One region of the Arthrobacter sp. P1_D4 genome, then DNA from elsewhere that is predicted to be linked to it. Evidence: riboswitches for the same ligand, from Rfam matches in the RefSeq annotation. Region 1 holds a riboswitch; each other region holds the start of a gene.
What was found. A riboswitch is a leader RNA that binds a small molecule or an ion and turns the genes downstream of it on or off. The one in region 1 is predicted to bind cyclic di-AMP.
Positions count from the first base shown of each region.

Region 2: it holds a riboswitch for cyclic di-AMP, as region 1 does, so the genes downstream of both, AC1D0A_RS05070 (hypothetical protein) here and AC1D0A_RS18375 (M23 family metallopeptidase) in region 1, are expected to answer to the same signal.
Region 3: it holds a riboswitch for cyclic di-AMP, as region 1 does, so the genes downstream of both, AC1D0A_RS14215 (aggregation-promoting factor C-terminal-like domain-containing protein) here and AC1D0A_RS18375 (M23 family metallopeptidase) in region 1, are expected to answer to the same signal.

Region 1 is NZ_JBFUAU010000020.1:21,698-31,077, reverse strand. It holds gene fdhD (formate dehydrogenase accessory sulfurtransferase FdhD) at 1-517, opposite strand, end outside; gene AC1D0A_RS18400 (molybdopterin molybdotransferase MoeA) at 652-2,154, opposite strand; gene AC1D0A_RS18395 (DUF6457 domain-containing protein) at 2,151-2,438, opposite strand; gene mobA (molybdenum cofactor guanylyltransferase) at 2,460-3,131, opposite strand; gene AC1D0A_RS18385 (HNH endonuclease) at 3,226-3,726, opposite strand; gene AC1D0A_RS18380 (NlpC/P60 family protein) at 3,946-4,716, opposite strand; cyclic di-AMP (ydaO/yuaA leader) riboswitch at 5,012-5,181, opposite strand; gene AC1D0A_RS18375 (M23 family metallopeptidase) at 5,318-6,139, opposite strand; cyclic di-AMP (ydaO/yuaA leader) riboswitch at 6,144-6,358, opposite strand; gene AC1D0A_RS18370 (iron-dependent transcriptional repressor DtxR) at 6,509-7,204, opposite strand; gene serC (phosphoserine transaminase) at 7,549-8,679, shown strand; gene AC1D0A_RS18360 (MFS transporter) at 8,765-9,380, opposite strand, start outside.
Region 2 is NZ_JBFUAU010000003.1:166,079-175,458, forward strand. It holds gene AC1D0A_RS05025 (glycoside hydrolase family 16 protein) at 1-68, shown strand, start outside; gene AC1D0A_RS05030 (hypothetical protein) at 78-416, opposite strand; gene AC1D0A_RS05035 (aspartate/glutamate racemase family protein) at 722-1,375, shown strand; gene AC1D0A_RS05040 (glycoside hydrolase family 16 protein) at 1,467-2,570, opposite strand; gene AC1D0A_RS05045 (esterase/lipase family protein) at 2,839-3,636, opposite strand; gene AC1D0A_RS05050 (hypothetical protein) at 3,987-4,592, opposite strand; gene AC1D0A_RS05055 (DNA alkylation repair protein) at 4,718-5,422, shown strand; gene AC1D0A_RS05060 (cation:proton antiporter) at 5,481-6,686, opposite strand; gene AC1D0A_RS05065 (hypothetical protein) at 6,683-6,931, opposite strand; cyclic di-AMP (ydaO/yuaA leader) riboswitch at 7,134-7,336, shown strand; gene AC1D0A_RS05070 (hypothetical protein) at 7,344-8,030, shown strand; gene AC1D0A_RS05075 (sensor histidine kinase) at 8,176-9,183, opposite strand; gene AC1D0A_RS05080 (response regulator transcription factor) at 9,176-9,380, opposite strand, start outside.
Region 3 is NZ_JBFUAU010000013.1:178,800-188,179, reverse strand. It holds gene AC1D0A_RS14230 (hypothetical protein) at 182-1,198, opposite strand; gene AC1D0A_RS14225 (response regulator transcription factor) at 1,439-2,179, shown strand; gene AC1D0A_RS14220 (sensor histidine kinase) at 2,201-3,811, shown strand; cyclic di-AMP (ydaO/yuaA leader) riboswitch at 3,996-4,155, shown strand; gene AC1D0A_RS14215 (aggregation-promoting factor C-terminal-like domain-containing protein) at 4,155-5,006, shown strand; gene AC1D0A_RS14210 (bifunctional glycosyltransferase family 2/GtrA family protein) at 5,146-6,579, shown strand; gene AC1D0A_RS14205 (glycosyltransferase family 39 protein) at 6,580-8,658, shown strand; gene AC1D0A_RS14200 (ArnT family glycosyltransferase) at 8,665-9,380, shown strand, end outside.

The DNA.
Region 1 (9,380 bases):
GCACGCCGCCGGTGACTTCGAAGACCTCCTGGGCGGACCGGAGGGCGTCCGGGAGGGCCGCGAGCGTTTCGACGGGGACGGTCAGCGGATCGTGTGCCGGGCTGTAGTGCGAGGACTTCCGAACGGCATCGATCGAGTCAGTGCCGCAGATGCCGCAGGAACTGGAGGTGAAGACGTTGCGTCCGGTCTCGGGCCGGACGACGTCGGGCCTGAGCTGCGCCTCCACCACGTTGAAGGTCTGCATGCCGTCGGCGTCTTCGCCGGCGCAGAACCTGAGCGAGACCAGCTGTTCGGGTGCCCAGATGATCCCCTCCGAGACGAGGAAGCCTGCGACGAGGTCGAAGTCATTGCCCGGCGTTCGCATGGTGACGGAGAATGACATGTTGCCGAGCCGGATTTCCAGCGGTTCCTCGACGGCAAGGACGTCCTCCCGGTGCCGGACCGGAAATTCGAGGGCCTGCGGGGACCCGTCCAGGACGATCTTGTGCACCTTGCGGCGCTGTGTCACACGGCCCATCCGGTGCTCCTAAGCAACATTGTGTGCCGCTGTTTGAAGCTAGCGGCTGTTTGAATCTTTGGTTGGTTCCATCATTGTAAGTGCCTGATCCTGGCGGCGTGCCTTGTCCCGGTGCCGTCGCAGCAGGCCAGGGCTCAGCCCAAAAGGGCACTCCAGTCCACCGGACCGTCGCTGGCCGCGGTTTTCCTGGCGGTCCGCTTCGCCGCCGGCTTCTGTTCGGCGGCCGCCGCCGAAGCGTCAGGCAACGGCGCACTCCACGGGAGGGCGAAGGCGGGGACGAGTTCCCCCAGCTGCACGCCATGGGGCGGGACCACCAGCACACCGTCGGCGGCGGCCAGCCCCCGCATCATTCCGGGGCCGGTGTGCTGCGCCGGCGATGCCATGCCGTAGAGCAGCCGGAAGGGCATGAGCCGGGTCCGGCCCGGGTCGGCGTCAATCGTCGAGCCGCAGAGCACCTCGCTGAGCGGGGGGATCACGCCGTGCCCGAGTGCCGCCAGGAGTGGGGCACCGATCGTGGACAGCGCCATCATGGCCGCGAGCGGGTTTCCTGGCAGGCCAAGGATGTAACGGCCGTCCGGCAGTTCGGCCAGCACGGCGGGGTGGCCCGGGCGCATGGCGATTCCGTCGATCAGCAGGCGGCCGCCGAGCTCGGCGACCGAGCGCCTGAGGTGGTCTGTCCCGGAGCGCCCCGTGCCGCCGGTGGTGATCACGACGTCGGCAGGCAGGTTTTCACCGGCAGGATCGGTGTCCTCGAGGGCGGCGAGCCACTCGGCGTAGGTATCGCCGACTTTCACTTCTTCGGTGCAGATCCCGCCGAGCATTCCCACCACGGCGGCCAGTTGGGGTCCGAAGGTGTCGCGGACCTGCCCGGGTGCCGGTATCCCGCTCGTCACGACCTCGGAGCCAGTGAAAACGAGGCGGACCACGGCCTTGCCGAGCACGGGAAGGGCGTCACTTCCGGCCAGCGCGGCGAGCGCCAGATGGGCCGGATTCAGGACCGTGCCGCCCTTGATCAGGACGTCCCCGGCGGCGGCTTCCTCCCCGGCCTTCCTGATGTGGTCGCCGTTGCGCGGGTCTCCCGGCTTCGCGGTGCCGCCCAGCTTCAGGACGGGCAGGCCGTCGTCGTCGGCGTCGATGATGCCGCTTTCGCTGCGCAACACTGCCTTGGCCCCGGGCGGGATGAGGCCGCCGGTGGCGATCGGGCTGGCCTGATGTGGTGCCAGGCGCTGACCGGGTTCGGCCAGGATCCAGGGCCCGCTGCCGTTGACGGCCCAACCGTCCATGGCAGAGGAAGCGTAATGGGGCATGTCCTGCCGGGCAACGACGTCCGCCGCGAGCGTCCGGCCAAGCGTCTGCCGCAGCGGAACAGGGGCGGCCGGGATGGGAACGGCGCACTCGAACGCGAGTTGCCGGGCCTCCTGCCACGTGTGGGCCAGGTGCCTGTGCGGCTCCGCGGCAGTGTCCTCGTCCCCTGAGTCCTGGTCCGCGGTGTCCTGGTGCGCGATGTGAGGGCCTCCAGGGCCGTCTACGAGAGCCTCTCCACCGCCATCTCTGACGCCATTTCCGCCGCTATCGTTGACGCCATCTTCACCTGCGGCGGTGGCGGGGCCATTGCCGTCCGGGGCCGCAGCCGTCATGCCCCGGAAGTTTCGGCGGCTGCGTAGTCCTTGGCGAGCCGGCGGGCCACGGCCATCGCGGACTCCATGGACACGGAGTCCGTGGCCTGCCCGGAGCCGGAGGCCAGGCCGGCCGCAAAGCCGGCAATGAATGTGGTCAGCGGTGCCGCCGGGCGCACCACGGAATGGGCGGCCACGCCGGCCAGGGCGAGGACCTCATTCACGTCAATCTCAACGTCGTCCAGCTCCAGGGCCTGGAGCAGGGCACGGCACCAGTCTTCCAGTGTTTCGTCCTGGCTTTTCACCGTTTGCCTCCATGGTCGAGTTCAGCTGTGCAGAGCCGGGCCGGAGCCCGGACCGCCGTCGGGAATCCTGCCGGATACCCCCAGTGCGGACGCGTCATCCCAGGTGTCGACGTCATCCGTGGAACCCGGGGGAACGCGAACTTCCCGCACGTCCAGCCTAGCAAGAAGGGCGAACACCGACGCGTTTTCCAGCCGGTCCCGGGACGCGGCGTCCGCGACAGAACGTTGTAGCACGGCCGTGCCATAAAAGCCCACGAGCGGCTGTTTCCGACTGTCGGCCGAGACGGCCATGACGCCGTCGGCCCCACCCCTTTCCGGTGTGCCTGCAGCAGACGCGGCCAGCGCCTCGGCCAGGGCACGGACCGCGCCGGCCGACCGGGGCATGTCACACGCCAGGACGAGGGTATAGGGCGCGGCTGCTGCGTGCCGGCTCGCGTGATCGGCGGCCAGGGCGGCCAGCCCCGCCGCGATGGCTGCGGCCGGACCCGCGAAGGGCGGCTCTTCCCGGCAGGTCAGGACGCCGCCGGGCAGGCCCCCGGGGTCGGGGCCGACGACGACGGTGCGCCCCGCCGCGCCCGCGGCCCGCAGTGACCGCTCCAGGAGGGTGGCGCCGTCGTAGATCAGCCCGGATTTGGGCACGCCGCCGAGGCGTGAGGACCGCCCCCCGGCGAGAATGATAGCATCGAACTCCATCGGTTCAGCCTAGCGCGGCGCCAGCGGCCACTGAACAAGCCGTAATGTGCGCCGGCAGCGTCTTCACCGGCTGATCAATCAGCTAGGAGGCCGATCAGGCAGCCGATTCAGGCAGCAGGAACGGATCCCAGGCCGGCGTCGGCTTCTCGAGTTCCTTGATCTGCCAGATGGCACCTTTTGGCGGGCCCGGAACAAAACCGATCTTCCAGCCCATCTCCGCCGGCGTATGGTCGCTCTTGGCGTTGTTGCACCGCAGGCACGCCGCCACCAGGTTCTCCCAGGAGTCGGCTCCGCCCCGCGATTTGGGCTGGATGTGGTCGATGGTGTGGGCAGCCTTGCCGCAGTACGCGCAGCGGTGGGCATCCCGGCGCAGCACGCCGCGGCGGCTCACCGCAGTCATCGTGTTGTACCTTGGCCGGATGTAGCGGTTCAGCAGGATCACGGACGGGCGGCCCAAAATGTCCTGGGGGCCGACCACGGGGTCGTCCCCTTCGGCCACCACGCTGGCCTTTCCGGTCAGGACAAGGACGAGCGCCCGGCGGAAGGTGATGACCGCCAGCGGTTCATATCCAGCATTCAGAACGAGAGTGCGCATCCGCATACCTCTTCACGGCCGCACCCGCCAGCGGCACGAGGGCCGGCTGCCCTCTGCATGGTCGGGCTATGGATCGACAACACAAGAGTAAACACTCAAGTGCCGGATCACCGAATATTTTTTCACCGGCGCGGTCCTCAGCGCGGAAAGTTCACTGCGCGGCAACGCGAAAGACCCCCGCCTGGAGGCGGGGGTCTTTCGGAATGCTGGGGTTCGTGCTTAGGCGCCGACGCGGATGAAGACCGGGCCGGAGCCGACGTTGACGCTGTACAGCGCGGTGGTGCCGCCGTTCCAGCCGCCGTGCACTGCCATGCCGTTGCCTACGTAGACCGCGATGTGAGCCATGCCCACGCCGCCGTTCTGGTAGTAGGCGAGGTCGCCCGGGCGTGCCTCGGCGGCGCTCACGGTGCGGCCCAGGGACAGGTAACCTGCCGGCCAGCCGTGGTAGTGGATGCCGGCCGCGGCCAGGGCGTTGGTGGCGAGGGCGGTGCAGTCCTGCGCCACGCCGATCTGTGCGTAGGCAGCAGCGGCGATGGTCGCGCCTGCGCCGCTTCCGATGCCCGCGGGGGCCTGGGCAGCGACGCCGCCGCTGACGCCAAGCTCGGTGCCGCCGGCGCGGGTGGCTGTAGCCGTGGCCGTGGCGTCCTGGACCTTCACGACGGGCTTGGGAGCCTCGACGACGGGAGCCGGCGTGGTGGTCACGGCGGGCTTCTCGTAGGAGATCGCGATGGTGGAAGCGGCCGAGATGGTGGCCGGAGCTGCGGACTGGACTTCCAGGGCCGAAGCGGAGGTGGATTCGCGCTGAACATTGGTTTCAGCAGCGTTGGCTGCGATTCCGCTGGTCAGGACCAGACCGGAAGCTGCGGCGATGACCGCGGCCTGACGGCCCATGCCGCCGGCGTTGTCGCCGACAGCCTTAGCAATTACAGCCAGCGAGTTGGTCTTGGTGACCTCGGCGCGGTGCCGTGCAACGTTTGCACGAGTAGTCATTAAGTTCTCTCTTTCGTGATCCTTGGACCGCGCGCTTTCGGGCACGGACTGAGGACGCTCCGGCATCTTGGGGGTACGCCGGATCGCCCCGAAATGGGTTACTTAGCGAAGGGTGTACTGCGAAGACGCGCCAAAAGCGGAAACTGCATGCTGTCCGGGCTCGGTAGCGATTGAGCCTGCGGAACGTGATCCAATCCGGGCGCCGGCAAGGGCGGCACGTGATGTGGATTCCAGCGGGCTCGACAGAGCCTCGCCGGTGCGCATGCGCGCAGAATTATGGCGTGAAGACACGAAAGTAGCCTCTCCCAATGCCTACGAGGTGAGCTGTCGGATTCGGATGGGAGTCACCCGGCCGCGCTGCTTCCTGGGAAGCTTTGCGACTTAACCCCAAGGCCTTCTTTCGAAGGCCAAAATTGGTTCCCCCGCCCCTGCCAGACGATGTAATGCGAACGGACCTTGAGCGGTGGCAGAGCTAGGCAATCCACTCAAGAGCGCCAACTTCGGAAAAGTTGGCGTGCTTCAAACCCTACAGCAGTCCTGATCCAATGTCACATTCAGATCACGGCGTGTCACAGGAAGTTGAGAGCAGCCCATCGTCTTTTTAGAGCCAGCCGAGCGGGTCAACGACATCGCCGTTGACCATCACTTCAAAGTGGAGGTGGCAGCCCGTGGAGGCGCCGGTGGTTCCGCTCATGGCGACGACGTCACCGCGGGAAACCTTCTGGCCGACCTTGACCGAAGCCGAGGACAGGTGGTTGTACGTGGTCTCCAGGCCGTTGCCGTGATCGATGACCACGCGGTTCCCCCCGCCGAAGGGATGCCAGCCGTTGAACGTCACGGTGCCGCTGGCGGCCGCGTGGACCGCCGTGCCGCACTGGGCGGCGAAATCCTGGCCGCGGTGGAACTCCCCCGCGCCCCCGGTAATGGGGCTGACACGGTAGCCGAAGGGCGAGGCCGTGACCAGCTGGTCGAGCGGCGCACCCAGGGTGCCGGCCGATGCCGCGCGGGTGATCGTGCCCACAGACTGGGCGCTCAGCAGCTGCTTGAGTTTCCCGTCCGGATCGCCCTTCGTGGTGACGGCCGTGCGGTTGAAGTCGACCTTGGCGGCGGCGGCAGCGGTGACATCCGGCTGCACGGCGGCGGAGAGCGCGCCGGATCCGCCCGGATTCGAAGCCATCACCGGGCTCGTGACGGGGACCGTCACGGTAAGAACCAGACCAGTTGCGGCCAGTGCGATCCCGGCCTTCTGCCCGACTCCGCTTGCCGCGGCAAAGTCCGTGACCTGGCGGAACGGACTGCGACGGCGACGGCGTTCATCGCGGTGCACGTCCCGCGGGCGTTCGGCCGTGTGTGCGACGACGGGACGCGGCTCCGGAGCGGGACCGGTCGCGCGGCGACGGCCCCTGGCGGTCTGGGTGGTCAAGAAGGGTTCCTCTCTGGATGGCCTGCGAAGTTAGCTGTCGGATTCGGGTCAGAGAGATCAAAGACCCGGTCCGCCGTTGCAGGCAGCCACGCACAGAGGCATCCCTAGGGGATCCTTCGGTGGAAGCTGCTTGCCGCTGACGGACTTCACCCCAAGGCTGCCGAAGTAGCAGCCGAAAGTGGTTCCCCCGCCCCTGCCAGGAGGTAGTTCTGCGACTGATCCGCTGGCAGGGCTCGGCTTCGGATCAGGTAACGCTTTGGTATCGGTACTGGGCACTAACTATAGGCGATTAAGCCGCCCGGTAATAAATCCGTAACCGCAATTGTGGACAACTCGTGGGTCGTCCCATGACCGGCGCGTAGTGGCTGGTCAGGCGACTGTTACAAAGACGTGCGCGGCAACCTCGGGCGGCAGCTCCAGGGCACCTTCGATATCGGGGACGCGGACCGAGATGTACTCCCCCACCCGCTCCAGCGAGACCAGCGCGCCAGGCCTGATTCCGCCCTCGTCGAGCTGGGCCAGAAGCTCCGGCTCGACCTGGATCGGCTCCGCGAGCCGGTTGACCGTAACCCGGGAAGTTACCCCGTAGCCGGCCATGGCCTCCAGCAGGTTCACGGGCCTGTCCACGGGGGCGCCGTTGGGCACGCCGCCAAGATCCGCAAGCCCCGGAATAGGGTTTCCGTAAGGCGAGACTGTCGGGTGGTTGAGCATCTCGAAGATTCTTCGCTCGACGCGTTCGCTCATGACATGTTCCCAGCGGCACGCTTCCTCGTGGACGTAGGCCCAGTCGAGCCCGATCACGTCCGCGAGGAGGCGTTCGGCCAGACGATGCTTGCGCATGACACCGATTGCACGTTTCCGTCCGATTTCCGTCAGTTCAAGGTGCCTGTCGCCGGAAACAACCACCAGCCCGTCGCGCTCCATCCGGCCGATCGTCTGGGACACAGTGGGGCCGGAGTGGCGGAGCCGTTCGGCGATGCGGGCGCGGAGGGCAACGATGTTTTCTTCTTCAAGTTCCAGAATGGTCCGAAGATACATCTCCGTAGTATCGATCAGATCCGTCATTCAGCTCAGCTCCTCGAGCGCAGTCCTAGCGTCATTCCCACCGTACCGCGTGCGGGCTGCATGCAGGATGCGCCCAGGCGGGAACCGCCGTACGTTCGCATGCCAGCCTAGCCTATTTTGAATTACTCCGGATAATCTTTCGATCGACCTGAAGCTATTGTCCCAGCCCCAGCCGGCCGGCCGTCCCGGCGTCTCAATGACCGGACTATGACAGGCCTTTTTCTGTATCGCCGGGAGCTGTCAGGCAAAATAAGACAGGCAGAATGAAGAGGGGTGTCCGTGGTAGCCATCCCTGCCCGCCACCTCCCAGCCACGCTACGAACCAGCCGAAAATTGGAGCCACTGTGAGCGACACCAGCATCACGATCCCCGCCAACCTCCTGCCCAAGGACGGACGGTTCGGCGCCGGCCCGTCCAAAGTCCGGCCGGAACAGATGGACGCCCTGGCCGCGGCATCGTCGAAGCTGCTGGGGACCTCCCACCGCCAGGCGCCCGTGAAGAACCTGGTCGGCTCGGTGCGCAGCGGCCTCAGCGAATTCTTCCGGGCACCGGAAGGCTATGAAGTGGTGCTGGGCGTCGGCGGATCTACCGCGTTCTGGGACATTGCCAGCTTCGGGCTCGTGGAGAACAAGGCGCAGCACCTGTCCTTCGGCGAGTTCGGCTCGAAGTTCGCTTCCGCCACCAACAAGGCGCCGTTCCTTGCCGAGTCCTCCATCATCAAGGCCGAACCCGGCACCCGCCCCACCGCCCGGGCGGAGGCCGGCGTCGACGTCTATGCGTGGCCGCAGAACGAGACCTCAACCGGCGTTGCCGCCCCCGTCCAGCGGGTGGCCGGCGCCGACGAGGGGTCGTTGGTGCTCGTGGACGCGACCTCGGCCGCGGGCGGGCTGGACGTGGACGTGGCGGAGTCGGACGTGTACTACTTCGCGCCGCAGAAGAACTTCGCGTCCGACGGCGGCCTGTGGCTGGGCCTGTTCTCCCCGGCCGCGCTGGAACGGGCGGCACGGATCAAGGCCGGCAACCGCTGGATTCCCGACTTCCTTGACCTCCAGACGGCGATCGACAATTCCAGGCTGAACCAGACCTACAACACCCCCGCGCTGGCCACCCTGGTGACCCTGGACGCCCAGGTGCAGTGGCTCAACGCCAACGGCGGCCTGGACTTCGCCGCCGGCCGGACCGCGGATTCTGCCGGCCGCATCTACGGCTGGGCCGAAGCGTCCGAATACGCCACGCCGTTCGTGGCCAAGGCCGAGGACCGCTCGAACGTGATCGCCACGATCGACTTCGATGACTCGATCGACGCCGCGGCCATCGCCAAGGTGCTCCGCGCCAACGGCGTCGTCGACACCGAGCCGTACCGCAAGCTGGGCCGCAACCAGCTGCGCATCGCCACCTTCGTGGCGATCGAGCCCGACGATGTCTCGGCACTGCTCGAGTGCATCGATTTCGTCGTGGCGGAACTGAAGAAGTAGCCCTGCGTCCGGCGTCGTCACGGCCCCTGAGGACCTAGGCCGTGACGGCGCCGTCGTCGTTTCAGGTCCGTCCGCCCTGCTATGCCTACGGCCGCGGGTCCCTGCCGGCACCGGCCGCGCCGGTCCGGCTTTCGACGCGGAAGTACCGCAGCCCGTGGGCGCGGCGGTTGAAGTGGAGCCGCAGGTGCTTCGCGCGGATGATCCACGCCAGCCCGATCAGGGCCGCCAGCAGGCCGGCGCCCGCCGCGACCGCCATGGACCAGCGGGGGCCGGCGGTGTTTGCCACCCAGCCGACGAACGGTGCCCCGAGGGGAGTTCCGCCCATGAAGATCGCCATGTAGAGGGCCATCACCCGGCCCCGCATTACGGGCTCTGTGGTGGTCTGGACGTACCCGTTTGCGCTCGTCATCATGGTGATCGCGAACAGCCCCACGGGCACAAGTGCGACGCCGTACCAGAAGTAGTTCGGGGCCATCGCTGCGATGCCCGAGGTCACGCCGAAGGCGGCGGCCGCCCCGAAGATGACCCGCAGCCGTGGCTTGCCGCGCCCGGCGGACAGCAGGGCCCCGGCGACGGATCCGATGGCCATGATCGAATTCATCAGGCCGAAGGCCCCCGCGTCCAGGCCGAATTCGGTCCCCACCATGGCCGCGATGAACAGGGCGAAATTCAGCCCCAGGGTTCCCACGATGAAGATCGCC
Region 2 (9,380 bases), on a different contig from region 1:
GGTTTCCCAACGGGACGCCCACCAAACCCAGCCAGATGCAGGTCGACTGGATCCGCGTTTACAAGTAAGCGTTGCGCTTACTCGCCCGAGGCAAATTCCGGCCGGAACGGGCCGCCAGCCTCCGACGCCCCTTCGCGGTGCCCGTCCAATGCCTTCAACGCCGCAAGGTGCTCCAGCAGGGCCCGTTCCGGATGTCCGGGATGGGCAGCCAGCTGCTGGCGCAGCAGTTCCCGTGCGCGGGCTTGTTCCGGGGCGCTGTCGTCGAGGACGGCGTCAATGATTCTGGCGGCCTGATGTCGGATTCCGGCGGCAGATGCGGCATGTTCCGCACCGGATACCAGGTTCTCGGGATCCTGTTCTTCGAGGCGTCCTGGAGTGGACGACGGCTCCACCGACATGGCTGTTCCTTTGGTCATCGTTCCGGCTGAGTCCGGAACCGGCCTGCCGCCTTCCCCCAATCCCCGGGTACTGTACCCGGGTCCTAAGACGGGCCACCGTGACAAACGTACAACGACGCCGGGCCGCCAACCCCACACGGAAGCGAAGTTTTCGCCAAGTTTCATGCACAAGGCGCCGTGCCGCTGCCCGCGGAATGCTAACGGCGGCCGGCGCCACGGGGCGTATCCGCTGCAGCGCTTGTGTTGGTCATCTGCCCGAAAAGACGCGGAAATACTCGCCGGGTAGCCTCGAACCAACGAATCCGTTCGAAAGGTAGTACGCCATGCGTGTTGGACTGATCCGGGTGATGACGACGTCGGACCGACGCCTGCTCCACGCCCACGGGAAACTCCTCCAGGAAGCATTCGGATTTACCGTCACATCCCGCTGTATTCCGGACCAGCCGTCCGGCGTCTACGACCAGGCGTCGCTCGAATCTGCGGCCCCCAAGGTTGTCCGGCTGGCGAGGGTCATGGCGGGGGATGCTGACGCCCTGATTATCAGCTGCGCCTCCGACCCCGGGCTGGCCGCCACCCGGGCAGCCGTGGATATCCCGGTCATCGGGGCGGGCTCCGCAGCCGCGGCCGCGGCTCTGACCTTCGGCGGCCGGATTGGAGTTTTGGGTCTCGGCGCACACGTACCGGGCCCGATCTCGGATGCACTGGGCGAACGCATGCTGCTCATTGACGGGCAGGGAAGGATCGAAACACCCGACGCGTTCCTCATGCCTGCCGGGATTTTCGACGCCCTCGCCGCGGCCCACATGCTGGTTGACGCCGGCGCCGACATGATCGTCCAGGCCAGCACGGGCCTGAGCAGCATCGGCATGGCGGACGTGCTCCGCCGCCGGCTCGGGGTTCCGGTGATCGACGCCGTGACGGCGGCCGGGTCAATGCTGGTCTCAGCGGTAGCCGCCCGGGAACTTCAAGGGGTTTGAGTCCTGCCGCCTGTAGCGGCGCGTCCTCGGCCAACACCAAGGCAGCCCCGCGCCGCAATACGGCGCGGGGCTGCCTGGCGATTTGCCGGTCCTACTTGTAGACGCGGACCCAGTCGACCTGCATCTGTGAAGGCTTGGTGGCCGACCCGTCGGGGAACCAGTCCAGCTGCAGTGTCTGGTGCATGCCCACGGAGGGCAGGTGCGCGGGGTTCGTGTCGGAGAAGGTCTTCACGCCGTCGATGTAACCGGTGATGCCGGCCGGGGTCCACTCGACTGCATAGTTGTGCCATTGCGTCGTGTCGATCGTCTTGGCCGCCGTGGTCTGGAAGTTCGAGCCGCCGCAGGCATAGTGCAGGAAGAACTTGATCTGTGCGGTGTTGGTGCTGCCCTCGGCGTAGTCGATCTCGGCACAGTTGGGGGAGGTGTTGTTGTTGGGCCACAGGATCAGCACGGGGTGGTACTCCGGGTCCCGGGCGTTGGTCCGCATGCGCGTCTCCCACTTGCCGTATTTCTGCTGGGCAAATTTGGCCGACATGCCGCCCGTGGTGCCGGCCGAGTCGCCGCTGACCGTGGCCACGCCATTGGCAACCGACCAGGCCTGCGGGCTCCTGACACCGTTGCCGGCATGTCCGGATCCCTTGAAGACGCTCCACTTGGTGGAGTCGGGGGCGCCGGCCTTGGAGAACTCGTCGCCCGCGACAACCGCACCCCAGCCCCGTGCCGTGGCGGCCTGGGCAGCGACGGGCGCCGTTACCGCCGTCGGCGCCGGAGCGGCTGCCGCTTGGGCGCCAGCTGCCGGAGCAACAGGCGCGGCGGCCCGTGCAGGTGCCCCAAGGGCTCCGGAAGCCGCATCGGCTCCGGGAGCCGCAGGTGGGCCGGCGGTACCGGTGGCAGGCTTGGGGGCCGAGGGGACCGCCGGCTTCGGCGCTGCGGCCACCGGGGCCGTGGCCTTCGCGGCAGGATGCGCGGCCTGGGTTGCCGCCGAGGACGTGGAGTCCGCAGCGGAATGCGCGGCCCCGGTGGCCGGTGAAACTGCTGCGGCGCCCGTCGCGGGTCCGGCGCTGCAGCCGGTCAGGGACAGTGCGCCCAGGCTCAGAGCAATCGCTACTTTGTTCAGCTGTGGTGCCGTGGAGCGTGCCTTCGGCCGTGCATCTTTGAACGTTGATTTATTGAACAGCGGTGTTTTATTGAACAACGGACCCCTCCGGGCTTTCGTGGCTGGCACGCACAACCGACGCTGCCAGGGCGGCGGATAATGCGGGAAGTTTCATCCGGCCCCTGCCGCAAGGCAGGGGCGAGCAGACGCCGAACGGCGCAACGGGGCCCTGCAAAGGGGCGGTCCGGGGCCCTGCATTCGGGCCGGGCCTCGCGGCCAGCGGCCAACGTTACCGGACCGTTACCTCGGCCCGCAAACCTCCCGGATGCATGACGTTCCGCACGCCGCCTCCGCCCGGGGTGCCGCGCTACACGCAGCTGGGCTGATATGCCGGGTTGCCCGGGCGGCCGGCCGGCTGACGAAGAGCGTCGGACACGAGACGCTGGGTGACGGGGTCGTTGGGCGCCTGGTCATGGTCAATCACGTCTGCCGGGCACTTGTCCTGGATGGTGATATTGGTGACCTGCTGGGCCGGGCCGGCGAGGAACTGGCTGGGGTAGGGCGTCACCACCTCGTCGTGCGTTGTGGAGATCACCGTGTAGGCCGGACCGGGAACCGTGTCGCCAATGGAGTTGAGCTCGGTGAGGAACGGAGAACCAGCCTGCTGGTCGGCGCAGGCCTGGCAATTCGACCCTCCCACTGAGGTGGCCGGCGGAACGGCGTCCGGTGTCGGCGTGATGAGCCCGCGGGTTCCGTGGTTGGACGGGGCGATGCCCACAAGGTGGTTCACCTTGTCCGCGCCTCCAAGGAATCCGAGGTAGTAGCGCGGCATCATGCCGCCCTGGCTGTGGCCCACGAGATTAACTTTCCTGGCACCCGTCGAGGCCAGTACCTTCTCGACAAACGGGGCGAGCTGACGGGCTGAGTCTGCCACCGGGCCGGTGGCGTCGACGCCGTTGGTCGCACCGTAGTTCAGCGCGAAAACGCAGTAGCCCTGGCTCTTTAGCGCCGGCGACATCGTCGCCCAGTTCTTCGCCATGTTCTCGAAGGTTCCCGGCACCAGGACCACCGGGTAGGGGTGGGCTGCCGAGGGCTTGCAGGACCAGTCATTCGCGCCGGGCGGCGAAACGTCAATGGTGTCGGCCTGGGCCGCCGGCACACCCATCAGGGATGCGCCAAGCAGCGCCAAGGTCGCAGCTGCCAGCGTTGCGAATGCTGCGGGCGTTTTCGGGCATGGCACGGATTACCTCTTCGGTTGGACGCGTCATCTGTGACGGTCTGTGGGAATGGAAGTGAGGTAGGGATCAGCCCCCGTTGTGATCCGACTCACGTCTCTCAATTCACGCTAGGGAAGGTGCTCCGCGGATCGCTCCAACATGCACGTTTGTGCATGCATTTTTCGACGGCAATGGTAAATGGTGACAGTTGGGGTCGCGTGGGGAGACTGCTGCACAGTTGTGCAGGTACGGGCATGCCGCCCGCCGTCGCCTCCGGCCACCTCACTCTCCGGTCACCTCACTCTCCGGGCGGGAAATCGTAGGAGGCGTGGATCGTCGCCGGCGCGGTGCCGTAGGACAGGACGATCTCGTCGTGCGCCTTGAACGGGAGGTCCCGGATCCCGGCGTCGAACTTCCGGCCGTTCACGTAAACGGTCCAGCCTTCCAGTGAACCCCCACCGGTGCCGGGGGCGCCGGTGCCACCGAGGACGCCCCACTCCGTCAGGAGCTGCCCGAGGGTGAAGGCCTGGCCGGCGGTGGGTGACTCGATGTGGACCACGCCCGTGGTGTCGTGGGTGTGCAGTGCTGAGATGCCGTTGGCCCTGTGGTCAGCTCCGGCGGTGATGCCGATATTTGCCGGCACCGCGATGGGCTTGCCTTCCTTCAGCACGTCCAGATGTGCGTGATAGTGGTCCACGTTGCCCTCCGCCGTCAGCACCGTGAGGCCGGCCTGGGTGATCCGGCCGGGCGCCCCCGTGATGTCTAAAGCAAAATCAGGGGCCGGCGCCGCGGATGCCGCAGGTGACTCAGGCGACGGTGCGGTAGATGGCGCAGGGGCGGCGCACCCTGCCACCCCCAGCGTCATGGCGGAAAGTGCGATGGCGAGTGTCAGCTTGGTGTGCATGGTTGCGTAAACCGCTTTCGATCGGAGGCTTGCCAGTTCAGTCTAGGCAGATGGTCCGGGCCCGCCGCCCAGGACGGCTTGGCACCGCGTTTCCGCCGGGAGCCGCGAGGGGAAAGAATGGGCAGGTGAGTGATGCCGGCGAATTCATCGACCTCTCGCTGCAGCGCGAAGCTTCCGGGCGCCGCGCTGAGCAGCTTCAGGCGCGGCTGGAAACGGAGCCGGCGGGCAGCGGCCTCCGGTTCTACGGCACGTCCGTGGGCGCCGTGCGCGGCACGGTCCGGGATGCCGGCCGCCGCTATCCCGGGCTGTCCCGCGATGAGGTCACTTTGCTGAGTTCCGAACTGTGGGGCTCCGGGCCCGGAGGCTCCGGCCGGGGGCCTGCGCCGGTTTTCGAGCGCCGGCTGGCCGCCGTGGTCCTGCTCCAGGCCAACGTGAAGCTGCTGACCAACTCCGACCTCACCCGGCTGGAGGGCTTCATCCGGCAGGCGCGGGTGCGGGACCTTGTGGATCCGCTCGCCGTCGACGTCGTCGGACCCCTGGTGGACGGACTCGATGTTCTGGCCAGGGTGCGGGCCGACAGCGTGCTGGACCGGTGGGTGCGCGAGCCCGATGCCTGGCTGCGCCGGGCCGCGCTTCTCTCGCCGTTGCTGGCGCTGCGCGCGGGCGCGGGGGACTGGGGCAGGTTCGTCCGGCACGCCAACGCGGTGCTCGGCGAACCGGGCGGCATGTTCGACGCCGACGGCACGGCTGTCCGGGATGCCGTCTCCCGGGTCCTGGCAGAGATGGCAAAGCGGAGGCCGGAGCTGCAATTCACATCCGTTGGAGAATGACGATCCGAACCTTCGCCGCCGGCTCGGCTTTGGTCCGGGCATGTAGACCTTCGGACTGTCAGGCCGTCGGACCCCCCGGATCGCCCTGCTCGACGGCGCTGCCGGAATTTCCGGACTTGCCGCCAGCATTTGCCGGGACCGCGAAAGTCCTCGCCGCCCGTGACCCGGCGACTGCGCTCGCGGCTATGGTGACAAGCGCTCCCACCAGCAGGGCCGCGGCCTCGCCTGGGAGCAGGACCTGAAGCTGCGTGCCGATGCTCGCCGCAGCCACCGGTACGCCAAGCTGCGCCGCTGACAACACCGCCAGCGACAGCGGGAGTCCCAGGAAAGCCAGGTCGGCGTGCGCCAGCAGGGCCCCGGCCCCCAGCAACAGGCCGAGGGCCATCATGTCCGGGTGCCCGGCCAGGTCCTTGAGCGTCAGCGATGCACCCAGCCACACGAAGAAGAGCGGACCCAGGAAGCCGTCGCTGAGCGCGAACAGTTGCCGGGCCAGCCGCCGCGGTTCGCCGACCGCAGCCATCACCAGGCCGAAAGAAAAGCCTGCCATCATCACAGACACATTGCTCCACGTCGCGACACCGGCCAGGGTGAAGAGCACGGCCAGCTGGATCCGTAGCTCCAGGGCAAACTTGCGGCTTTCCGAGAGCCGGTGCACGCGCCGACGGATTCCCTGGCGCTCCAGCCAGCGCAAGCCGACAAAGAGCACTACCGCGCACCCGGTCACCGCGAGGACACCCAGCGCCGCCTGGACTGCGTGGGGCGGATCCACCAGGAGCGGCAACGCCACAATGCAGGCTGTGTCGGCAATTGCCACCTGCGCTGTCATAGCGACGACATCTGGCCCGCCGAGGCGCAGGGAATCGACGATTGGAAGCACCAGGGCTGCCGACGAGGACGCCAGCAGCACGACGTAGAGGGGAGCATGTCCAGTCCCGAACAGCAGTCCGATGCCGGTTCCGACCACCACCGCTGCCGCTGCGGCCACCATCGCCCGGCGGGAGCCTTTGCCGAGGGCGCCACGGATGTGCGGATCCCGCACGGGAACGTGGGTGCCTGCCACGAACATCATCAGCGCAAACCCGATATTGGCCAGCAGGGTGAACGTCGGGTCCGCGGGGTCCACCAGGGCCAGCCCTGAGCGCCCGATCGCGATGCCGGCCAGCAGCTCACCCAGCATGACAGGCAAGTGCCAGCGCGCCGGCAGGGCCAGCAGGGGGCCAGCCAGGGCGATGACGGCGATCAGCGCCAGGGACAGGAAGGTCACGGTTCGCGGCGGCCGGCCGGCGCCGGGCCTGACCGCCGTTCCACCACCGCGTAGGCCTTGCCGTCCAGGAAGGCCCAGTCGTTGACAACCATGTACCCGAGCGCGTCCACCCGGTCATTGAGGATGTGCTCGTCGAAACCCCCGTCGCGCGGTTCCGCGTCCCAGGTGCTCACGTGGACGTCCCCGCCGTCGAGGATCAGCAGCTCGGTGTTGACGTCGAAATCCTCTTGGGGCTGAGTGCTCAACTGGCAGATGGCGACACAATGGCTGTTCATTTTCGGGCCTCCGCTTCCGGTGGTGCTGATGGCATCATCCTATGTTCGGAAACGGCGCCGCCCTATGGGCAAAATTGCGGCCCGGCATCATGGCTCCGTTACCTGAATGTGACTTTCGGGTGCGGTTCGCGCTACGGTTAATGAGTGCCTGTTGTCTCCGATACGGGCGCTCCCCAGCCGATTGCCTAACTCTGCCGCGGCCCGGGGGTAACTCGCATCAACGTCCGGCAGAGACGGGGAAACCACTTTTGACCTGCTGATATGCAGGTCTTGGGGTGAAGCCGCACAGTGCCCGCAACGACGGGCCCGGGAGTGCGGCCGGGTGCCTCCCATCCGAATCCGACAGCTCACCTCGCAGGCATTGGGAGAGGCTACATTTTTCATGACTTCAGTCAATACTTTTGCGCGCCATGCCGCCGTCCTCGCCGCCGCATCCGGCCTGGTCCTGACCAGCGGAATGGCGGCCAACGCCGCCACCGCCCCCGTGCAGCGTGACTCTGCTCCGGCGTCGAACGTCGACATCGCCGGACAGGTCAGTGCCCCCGTCAGTGCCGATTCAAACGTCAAGATCAGCTTCGATCGCCCCGCAGTGGATTCTGTTGCCGCGCCGGTCATCGAACAGCCCGTCGCGCCGGCTCCGGCTCCCACTGCAGCCCCGGCGGCGGCGGCCAAGGCTCCGGCCAAGCCGGTCATCCAGGTGCAGGCCGCTCCGGCAGCAGCTCCGGCAGCAGCGCCGGCCGCGGCGCCCGCGGGCGGACGCAACGCCATCATGCTCTCGGCCGCCTACAGCCAGGTGGGCATCACCCAGGACTGCACTGCCATGGTGGAAAAGGCCCTTGGCGCCGCGGGTAAGCCCGTTGGCGACATCGGTCCCCGCGCGTTCCTTGGCCTTGGAACCGTTGTAGCGACGCCGCAGCCCGGTGACATGGTGGTCCAGTCCGGCCACGTCGGCATCTACGCCGGCAACGGCCAGGTGGTCAGTGGCGGCATGAACGGCAAGAACCAGACCATGGTCCACCCGCTGTCCTGGCTCACCGCGACCGGCGGCGTGACGTTCGTCCGCGCCTAAGCCGCACGGCCCCGACCCGGGGCCAGACAGTCCGGAAAGACCGGCGGTCGAGTTCCCTTGGGGGCAACTCGACCGCCGGTCTTTCCTGTCTCCGCATTCGGGGGTCCGGGATCCCGATGGCATAGCTTTCCCCGGCGCAGGGTCCTCAGGGATTCCCGCTGCCCATGAGCGGAAGCGTCAATTTCATGACGGTTCCCTCGCCGCCCGTCGCGGCCACCTCGACGGTGCCCCCGGCCGCGACGGCAATCTCCCGGACCAGGGCCAGGCCGATGCCAAAGCTCCGCTGTCCCTGTGAGGTGCCGGTGCCGGCCGTCCGCACGAACCGGTCAAAGATCCGGGCCTGATCGACGCCGGTGATTCCGGTCCCGGAGTCCGCCACCGTGATCACGGCGCGCTTCTGCTCGATTGAGGTCGTGATGGACACGCGGCCGCCCGCAGGCGTGTGGGCCAGCGCGTTGTCCGCCAGGGCCAGCACGGCACGCCGCAGCGCATTCGTCTCGATCCGGGCCAGCGGCCGGGCAGCGGCAGAGAATTCCAGGCGCACCTGCCGCTGCTCTGCCACCTGCTGGAGGCTGCCGGCGACGCTGGCGGCAGCGTCGGCGAGGTCGGCAGGGGGCGCGGAGCGGTCCGGGGCCTCCGCGGTTGCCGCGAGGAGCAGTTCGTTGACAATCCCTGTCAGCGTCGCGGCGTCCTCCCGGATCCGGGCCAGGTCGTGGCTTTGCCTGGAGCCGGGCACAGTGTTGCGCTGGGCCAGCTGGATCCTGGTGTCCAGGATGGTCAATGGCGTGCGCAATTCGTGGCTGGCGTCCTGGACGAAACGCCGCTCCCTTGCCAGGGCATCACTGAGGGGACGAATCGCGCTGCGCGCGCTGAGCCACCCGACGATGCCGGCCAGCAGGATTCCCGCTACCCCGGCGATGATCATGGCTTCGAGGACATCCTTGGAATCCAGGTAGGTGTAGGCCGTCCCGGCCGTCGCCGAGCCCGGCACTTCAGGATGGGCCAGTTGGTTCGTGAGGTACAGTGCCGTGGCGGCGAGCAGCCCGAGAACCATGACCGCGCACGCAGCACTGATCCGCACCGCGACCTTGAGGGAAGCCTTGCGCAGGATGGAGTGGTCCGGATTTCCGCCGGCCGGCCAGCCGTCACTCATGGGCTTCGCCGATCTGGTATCCGAGGCCGTGCACCGTGCGGATCACGGCTTTGGAGATCTTCCGGCGCAGGTGATGAACATAGGTATCGATCACGCCGGGCTGTTCCGAGGCGTGGAAGCACGCCGCGAGGAGCTCATCCCGGGTGAAGACGCGGTCCGGTTCCGCAGCAAGGGCTGCCAGCAGCTGGCCTTCCTTT
Region 3 (9,380 bases), on a different contig from region 1:
CATTCGACAACAGCGCATCTCGGTACCAGCGGGTGTGCTGATCCAGGAAGCTGCGGCTGCAGGTGCTGTTGAGTTCTTGTTCACAATTGAAGTGTGCAACGTAACAATGTAAACGTGCAAGTAACAATGGACCCCAGGTTCCATGCCGGCCAGCCACGGTTGCGATGCCGGCCGCGGCGGTTCAGTTCGACTGGCCGGTGGCTGTCGCCGCGACCAGCATGACGGAGGCCGCCGTGTAGCCGGAACCGTCCTTGGCCGCCACGATCCGCACCGTCCCGCCCGCGACGATGTCCGCGACGCTCAGCTGCGTGCCCGTGCCGCCGGCCTGCTGGCGCCGCTGTTGCAGATTACTCACCACCACGTCGCTGCCCAGCGCATAGCTGCGCGTGAAACCGTCGCTGCTCTTGACCGTCACGGAGGACGAGCTGACCTCGCTCACTGTGCCCAACTGCTCGGCCATCGTGGTGTATGCGCTTCCTTGCAGCACCACGTATTCGGCGTGCACTGCCGCGGAAAGCCCGCTGCCCATGCCACCGGCAGCGAAGTGGCCGGGACCGCCCTGCCCCGGCATGCCGCCGCCCGCGAAACCACCTTGCGCGGAACCGTCTTGTGCTGAACCTGGCACGCCTGGGGCGACACCCTGGCCGCCGGGTCCGCCGGCTGCCGCCCCGCCGGCCGCACCGGTGGCTGCCGTTGCGCTTGAGGTGAGGGCATAGACGCCGGCCCCGGCGCCGACGGCCAGGACTGCGGCGGCGCCGGCGACGGCGAGCCCCCGCTTGAGGGTCCAGGGCTTCGCCGCCGAGGCCGTCTTGGCGGAAGTTCCCGGCGCGCCCCAGCCTGTGGCTGCGGCGGGGACAGGTTCCTGCCGGGGCATGCCCCAGGCAGGTTCCGATGCCGGAACCTTCCAAACCGGAAGCGCGCCCCAGCCCCCGGCAGCGCCTGCTTCCGGCCGCCCGGCCTCGGCGTGCCCGCCGCCGGTGCGTCCGGCGTCAGCCTGTCCGGCGTCAGCGTGTCCGGCATCGGCGTGCCCGGTTTGGACTGTTCCGCCGTCGGTGTGTCCGGCGCCGGACTGCCAGGCAGTACGGGGTGTGGTTACGGGCGCGGGCGCCGCTGGCGCGCCGGTGGTGGGCGTGGGGGCGGGTACAGGGGCTGACTCGGGGGCTGCTCCGGAACCGGCTCCGGGATGCTGACCGCTCATGGTATTTCTCCTTTAGGGTGCGGATCGGTGTTCACCCCAGCGTGGTGAGCGATCCTGTGCTTGGGCTGTGCGGGCCGACAGCCCGGCCTGTGACGTTGCCGGACGGGAAGGGCGGATTGAACATGGCCGTTGCGGCCCGTACGATCCCGCAACGGCATCCAGCTCGCTAGGCTGGGATTCACAGGTGCCGCACAGGGTCCCCAAAGCCCCGCCTAACCGGCAGATCGGAGAGTTGTCCCCATGGCCACTTCGCACTCCATGACCAACAACCTTCCCCAGCTCACGCATCCGGACGGCTCCCCCATCCGCGCCCTCGTGGTGGATGACGAGCCCAGCCTCTCCGAGCTCATGAGCATGGGGCTGCGGATGGCCGGCTGGTCCGTGGCCGTGGCCGAGGACGGGCCCGGAGCCGTCCGGCTCGCCAAGGAGTTCCGCCCCGACGTGCTGGTGCTGGACGTGATGTTGCCCGGGTTCGACGGCGTCGAACTGCTGAACAGGATCCGCGCGTTCGCGCCTGAGGTGCCGGCGCTGTTCCTCACCGCCAAGGATGCCGTTCAGGACCGCATCACCGGACTGGCGGCCGGCGGCGATGACTACGTCACCAAGCCGTTCAGCATGGAAGAGGTGCTGCTGCGCCTGCACCGGCTGGTCCAGCGCTCCGGAGTGGCCGCGATGGACACCGCCGAACTCGTGGTGGGAGACCTCGTGCTCAACGTCGACACCCGCGAAGTCACCCGGGCCGGTGAGGAAATGCACCTGACCGCCACGCAGTTCGAGCTGCTGCGCTACCTCATGGAAAACCCGAAACGGGTCATCAGCAAGGCCCAGATCCTGGACCGTGTCTGGGACTACGACTTCGGCGGCCAGGCGAACATCGTGGAACTGTACATTTCCTACCTCCGCAAGAAGGTCGACGCCAACCACGCTCCCATGATCCACACGGTGCGCGGAGCCGGGTACGTCCTGAAACCGGCGGACTGATCCGTGCCCTCACTTTCCGGCATGACCCGCGTCCCCGGACGCGACTGGCGCAACCCGTCGACGTGGCATTTGCGCACCCGGCTGGTCCTGGTCGCCATGGCGCTGCTCGTGGCCATCTGCGGCGCTGTGGGCTTGTTCAGCTACGCCTCCATGGACCTCTTCCTCACCCGGCAGCTCGACACCCAGCTGGACCAGGCCTCCCACCGTTCGAGCGAGTTCGGCCGGCCCTCCTCGGACGATTCGGGCAGGCGCCCCGACCCCCTCGAAGCCCGGGGACAGGGCGTCGGGACGCTTAACGCACGGATAGTCGACGGCGAAGTCAGCAGGGCCGGATTCCTGGCCGGGGACGGCGCGGTCAAGAGCCTCTCCCCCTCCGACAACAAGGTTCTCCTGGCCCTGACCCCGAGCGGCGTGTCCGTGGACCGCAGCCTTTCGGCCGGCGCCTACCGGCTCACGGCCGCGCGTACACCGTACGGCGACGTGATTGTGACCGGACTCCCGCTGGCTGAAAAACAAAACACCTTGGCCTCCCTGGTCTGGACCATGGTGGTGGTGTCCGCAGGCGGGCTCGTGCTGATCGGGCTCGCCGGCACGGCCCTGATCCGGCGGACCATGAAGCCGCTGGAACAGCTCTCCGAGGTCGCCACCAACGTCTCCCGTCTCCCGCTGGACGCCGGCGAGGTGGCGCTCGGGGTCCGCGTCCCGACGTCGGCTGCCCATCCCGGAACGGAAGTGGGCAGCGTGGGCTACGCGCTGAACAAGATGCTGGACAACGTCTCCAACGCTCTCGAGGCGCGGCAGGAGAGTGAGATGAAGGTCCGGCAGTTCGTCGCCGACGCCTCGCACGAGCTCCGCACCCCGCTGACGGCCATCCGCGGCTACACGGAGCTGATGCGGATGACCGAGCATTTCACCCCCGACGGCGAGAGGTCCCTCGCCCGTGTGCAAAGCCAGTCCGAGCGGATGACCACGCTCGTGGAGGACCTGCTGCTGCTGGCGCGCCTGGACGAGGGGCAGCCGCTCAAAATCTCCGACGTCGACCTCACCCAGCTGGCCATCGAGACGGTCAGCGATGAGAAAGTCATGGCCCCGGACCGCATCTGGCAGCTGGAACTTCCGGACGAGCCCGTGGTGGTGCGCGGTGATGCGACCCAGCTTCACCAGGTCCTCGCCAACCTGCTGTCCAATGCGCGCAAGCACACGGAACCCGGGACCAAGGTGGTCACGGGCGTTATGCGCTCGGCTGACGGCAGTGCCGTGGTCACCGTGACAGACAACGGCAGCGGCATCGCCCCGGAATTTATCGGCCGGGTCTTCGCCCGTTTCGCCCGGGCCGACGCCTCGCGCACCAATCCGGCGTCGAACCCCGCAGCCGTCCCCGCCGATTCTGCCGTCGCGACGGCGAGGGTCGGGTCCGGGGCTCCCGCACGCTCGTCCTCCGGCGCCGTTTCCGGCAGCCGCGGAGGTCACGGCACGGCGACCGCCGCGCCGACGTCCGAGGGCACCAGCGGGTTGGGCCTGTCCATTGTCCAGTCGATCGTGGAGGCCCACGGAGGAACAGTCGAGGTCACGTCCCGGCCGGGCCGCACGGAGTTCGCCGTGCGGCTGCCCGCCGCGCGGCCGCCGGCTTAACCGGAACGGCCGCCGTCGGCGCAAACGGCCCGGACCGGCCGGCCCGTGAACCCGGCGCAACCCGACACCCCGGCACTGTGACTCCTGTTACCAAAATGTGACTTAAGCGGCCAGGTCCTGTAGCGTCGTTAGCGTGCGCCGCCATCGGTGCCGCATATCCGGACGGACGCCAAACTCTGCCGCTTCCCGGATTCCGCTGGACCAGGCAGAGGCGGGGGACCCAGAGTTCCCGGGCATTCTGCTTTCATGCGCCCTCGGGGTGAAGCCGACACGTGATGTTCCGTGCGGCCGGATGACCTCATCCGAACCCGACAGCTAACTCCGCCGGCGTTGAGAGGCCACCATGACTGAATTCCAGGTACAAACACGCCCTGACGGCGGTTCGCATTCCCGCTCAGTTGGCGCAGCCAAGTCGCGCCACCGCGCCGAACCGGTCAAGCAGGCATCCGCCCTGTCGCGGTTCGCCGCCGGGCTCGGTGTAACCGGCCGCCGTGCCGCCGTCGTCACCGCCGCGTGCGCACTGCTGCTGGGTGGCGGCGCCGCCAGCCAGGCGGCAGAGCCGGGCGCCCACACGGCGAATGTTGCGAGCCAGGCGGCCACGATCGCCGACCCGCTGGCCAAGCTCAACTTCGAGCGGGTCCAGGTGGCTGGGCCGGGCGCTCCAGCGGAAAAGAACGTGGCTCCCCAGATCTCGGAGGTTAAGGCAGCCGAAGCGCTGATCCCTGCCCCAGCTGCTGCCGCGCCGGCAGCAGCGGCAGCCCCCGCACCTGCTCCGGTTCCCGCGGCAGCCCCCGCTCCCGCTCCGGTTCCCGCGGCAGCTCCCGCTCCCGCTCCGGCACCGGCAGCCGCTCCGGCCCCCGCACCGGCACCCGCACCGGTCGCAATCGACGACCCCGCCGGCGCGCAGGCCTACGCCGCGTCCCAGCTGGGAAGCTATGGCTGGGCACCCGGCCAGATGCAGTGCCTGCACAAGCTGTGGACCAAGGAATCCGACTGGAAGACCACCGCCACGAACGCCAGCAGCGGCGCCTACGGCGTGGTCCAGTCCCTGCCCGCCTCGAAGATGGCGAGCGCCGGCGCCGATTACATGACCAACTACCGGACCCAGATCAACTGGGGTCTGAACTACGTCAAGTCGCGCTACGGCTCCCCCTGCGGCGCCCTGAACTTCCACTACGCACACAACTGGTACTAAACCGGCCCTAACCAGCCCACGTGGATCCGGGGCCTCCTTGCGTCTCCACTGCGGGACCGGCCCGGGCGGGCCAGACTTCCACAGCCCCCGCACAGCTTGACCCTAAAGCCTTCATATGGGCCGCCGGGAAAGTTGAGCCATGACATTCACAGACCAGGCCACAGGAACCCTGCCCCGCTCCACGGCGACGCCGGCCGGCCCGGCGGCCCCCGAGGCACCCTCGGGGCTTGCGCTGGCCGGCGCACCCGTCCCGGGCCCGATCGCCGGGGCGCTGACCGGCCCCGGCGGCCGGCGCACGGCCATTGATACGCGCGCCAGCACGCCCCTGCTGGACGTCACCATCCCGGTCTTCAACGAGGAACGGGACCTCGAGGCCTGCCTGCGCCGGCTCCACGCGTACCTGCTCGGCGCCTTCCCGCATTCCTTCCGGATCACCGTGGCGGACAACGCCAGCACCGACGAAACGCTCAAGGCCGCGGAACGGGTAGCCCGCGAGCTGCGCGAAGTGACGGTGGTCCATATGGCAGAAAAGGGCCGCGGAAACGCGCTTCGCAAGGTGTGGCTGGCTTCGCCGTCACCGGTCCTGGCGTACATGGATGTGGATCTCTCCACTGATCTGGCGGCCCTCGGCCCGCTCCTTGCCCCGCTCATTTCCGGGCACTCCGACCTGGCGATCGGGACGCGGCTGACCCGCAACTCCCGCGTGGTCCGCGGACCCAAACGGGAATTCATCTCGCGCAGCTACAACTTCCTGCTCCAGGCCCTCATGGGCGCCCACTTCAGTGACGCGCAGTGCGGCTTCAAGGCGATCCGGGCGGACGTGGCCCGGCAACTGCTTCCGCACACGCTGGACAACGCCTGGTTCTTCGACACCGAGCTGCTGGTCCTGGCAGAAAAGTGCGGCCTGCGCGTCCACGAAGTCCCAGTGGACTGGACCGACGACCCGGATTCCAGCGTGGACATCGTCCAGACGGCCCTCGCGGACTTGCGCGGCATGGCACGGTTGAGTCGGGACCTGGTCTCGGGCCGGATCCCGGTTCCCGACCTGCGCGCGGCCCTCGCCCGCGGACCGCTGCCGGCCGCCTCACGGGCCCAGGAACAAAGCCCCGGCGGAAGCCTCTTCGGACAGCTCGTCCGCTTCGGCAGCATCGGGGTGGCCTCCACCCTGGCCTACCTGGCGATCTTCCTGCTCTGCCGCGGGTTCATGGACCCGCAGCTGGCAAACTTCCTCGCGTTGCTCACCACCGCCGTGGCCAACACTGCGGCCAACCGGCGCTTCACGTTCGGCATCCAGGGCAGCAGCCAGGCGGCTCGCCACCATTTCGAGGGGTTGCTGGTCTTCGGCATCGGGCTGGCCCTGACCTCGGGCGCACTCGCCGTCGTTCACGCCGCGTCGGGAGCGGCACCGGACCGCTGGCTTGAACTGCTCACGGTCACCGCCGCCAACCTGGCCGCCACGGCCGTCAAGTTCCTGCTCTTCCGGCTGGTGGTTTTCCGCCACAGGCCCGCCGCTGCCGTTCCGGCGCCCGGCGCCCCCGACCCTTCCCTCCCCCGCACAGAAAAGGCCAAGTAAATGACGGCAACCATCAGCCCCACCGCCGGAGCCCAGGGCGGTTCCCCGGCCGGCGGCCCGCCGGCCGCCGAGGAACAGCCACACCCGGTGCCCGGAGACGGCGGGACGGCCCCCCATCTGCCCGCGTCCCCGGCGCCGGCCACCCAAGGCCGCTGGGACCGGCTGCTGTTCGGACCGCAGCCCCGCTGGGTGCGGCCTTCGGCAGGGCTGCTCCTGGTGGTCACCGCGGCGTTGTACCTGTGGAATCTGGAGGCCACCGGCTACGCCAACTCGTTCTATGCCGCGGCGATCCAGGCCGGGACCAAGGACTGGACCGCGCTGCTCTTCGGCTCCCTCGACGCCGGCAATGCCATCACGGTGGACAAGCCCCCGGCCGCACTCTGGATCCCCGCCCTCGCGGGACGGATCTTTGGTTTCTCGGCCCTGAGCATGCTCATTCCCCAGGCGCTCATGGGAGTGGCCGCCGTCGGGCTTCTCTACCTGACCATCAAGCGGGTGTCCGGGCCGGCCGCGGGCCTGCTCGCCGGCGGCGCCCTGGCACTGACCCCGGTGGCCGCCCTCATGTTCCGGTTCAACAACCCGGACGCGATGCTCACCCTGTGCCTGGTACTGGCGGCCTACCTCACCACCCGCGCCATCGAGAAGGCCGGCTGGAAGTGGCTCGCCGCGGCCGGCGCGGTCATCGGCCTGGCCTTCCTGAGCAAGATGCTGCAGGGCTTCCTGATCGTTCCCGGGCTGGCCCTGGCCTACCTGTGGGCGGCGCCCGCCACCCTCGGCCGCCGGCTCCTGCACCTGCTGGCCGCCGCCGCCGGGATCGCCGTCGTGGCCGGAAGCTACGTTGTCCTGTTCCAGCTGACCCCGGCCTCGGTCCGGCCGTACATGGCAGGGTCGGAGACCAACAGCTTCCTGGAACTCACGTTCGGCTACAACGGCCTGGGCCGGATCACCGGGTCAGGCGGGGGCATGCCCGCCGGAGGAAACCTGGGAGGCAACGCCGGCGGCCCGGGAGGCACCGGAAACGTCGGCTTCGGCGGCGCGGCCGGGATCACCCGGATGTTCGGGACGAGCTTCGGCGGCGAGGTGTCCTGGCTGCTGCCGGCGGCCCTGATCCTGCTGGCCGCCGGGCTGTGGTTCACCCGGCGCGAAGCCAGGACCTCGAAAACCCGGGCGGCGCTCCTGCTGTGGGGCGGCTGGCTGGTCATCACGGCCGGAATCTTCAGCTTCATGAGCGGCACCGTGCATCCGTACTACGCCGTGGCGCTGGCCCCCGCCATCGCGGCGCTGGCCGGCATCGGTTCCCTGGAACTGTGGCGGGGCCGGACCTACTGGGCCGCCCGGGTTGTCCTGGCCGTGACGGTGCTGGCCACCTCAGTCTGGTCCGCCGTGCTCTTGGGCCGCGACCCGTCCTGGCTTCCCGGGCTCCGGGTGATCGTGGTGGTCCTGGGCGTCCTCGCCGCCGCGGCCCTGCTCCTGCTCCTGCGGGCGGACGGCATGGCGGCTCTCCCGGCGCGGTTCCGCAAGGCCGCCACGGCCGGCGTCGTGATCCTCTGCCTGCTTGCCGGCGGGCTCGGAAGCACCGCGTGGACACTGGCGACCGTCGCCCAGCCGCATTCCGGTTCGATCCCCACGTCGGGCCCCACCGCGTCCGCGATGGGCGGCGGCTTCGGGGCAGCAGGCAGGACCGGCAGTGACGGAACCGGCACTGACGGCGCGGGCAGTGCCGGCATGGGCGGTGGCCCCGGCGGGGAAACGTCCTCGCCGGAGTTGACCGCGCTGCTGAAGTCCTCCGGCGCCAAGTGGTCCGCGATTGTCTCCGGCGCCACCCAGGCCGCGAGCCTGGAACTCGCCACCGGCACCAGCGTGATCGCGCTCGGCGGCTGGAACGGCGGCGACCCCTACCCGACGCTCGCACAATTCCAGGCGATGGTGGACCGCGGCGAGATCGGCTACTTCATTTCCGGCGGCATGGGCGGCATGGGCGGGGGCCGCGGAGGCAACTCCGAGGTCGCCACCTGGGTCGCGGCCAACTACCAGGGCCAGACCGTGGGCAACGCCACCATCTACAAACTGGGAGCGTAGACCGCCATGACTGACACCCTGAGCCCCCGCCCCGACACGGCGCCGGCCCGCACGCCGGGGCGGCCGCGGCCGCAAGCCCGGGACCGCCGTCGGCGCCTGGAGCCCCCGGCGGACGGCGGCACGCGCGCCGTCTCTGGCGCCCGGGCCCTGCGGCAGCGGCTGGAACTGGCGGGGCTGCTGCTGGCCACGGCCGTGCTGTACCTGTGGAACCTCGGCGCCTCCGGCTGGGCAAACGCGTTCTACTCCGCGGCGGCCCAGGCCGGGTCGCAGGATTGGGCGGCCTGGTTCTTTGGCTCCTCCGACGCCGCCAACGCCATCACCGTGGACAAGCCGCCGGCGTCGCTGTGGTTGATGGGCCTGTCGGTGCGGATCTTCGGGCTGAGCTCCTGGAGCGTCCTGGTGCCGCAGGCGCTCATGGGGGTCGGCACGGTCTGGCTGGTCTATCTGGCCGTCCGCCGGGCCGCGGCCCCCGCCACGGCCGACGCCGACCTGGCCCACCGCGCGGGGCTCCTCGCCGGTGCGGTCATGGCCCTGACACCGGTGGCCGTCCTGATGTTCCGGTTCAACAACCCCGACGCCCTGCTGGTGTTATTGATGACCGCGGCCGCCTACGCCGTCTTGCGCTCCATCCAGGACGCGCGCGTGCGCTGGCTGCTGTTCGCCGGGGTGCTGCTGGGCTTCGGGTTCCTCACCAAGCAGCTGCAGGTCCTGCTGGTTGTCCC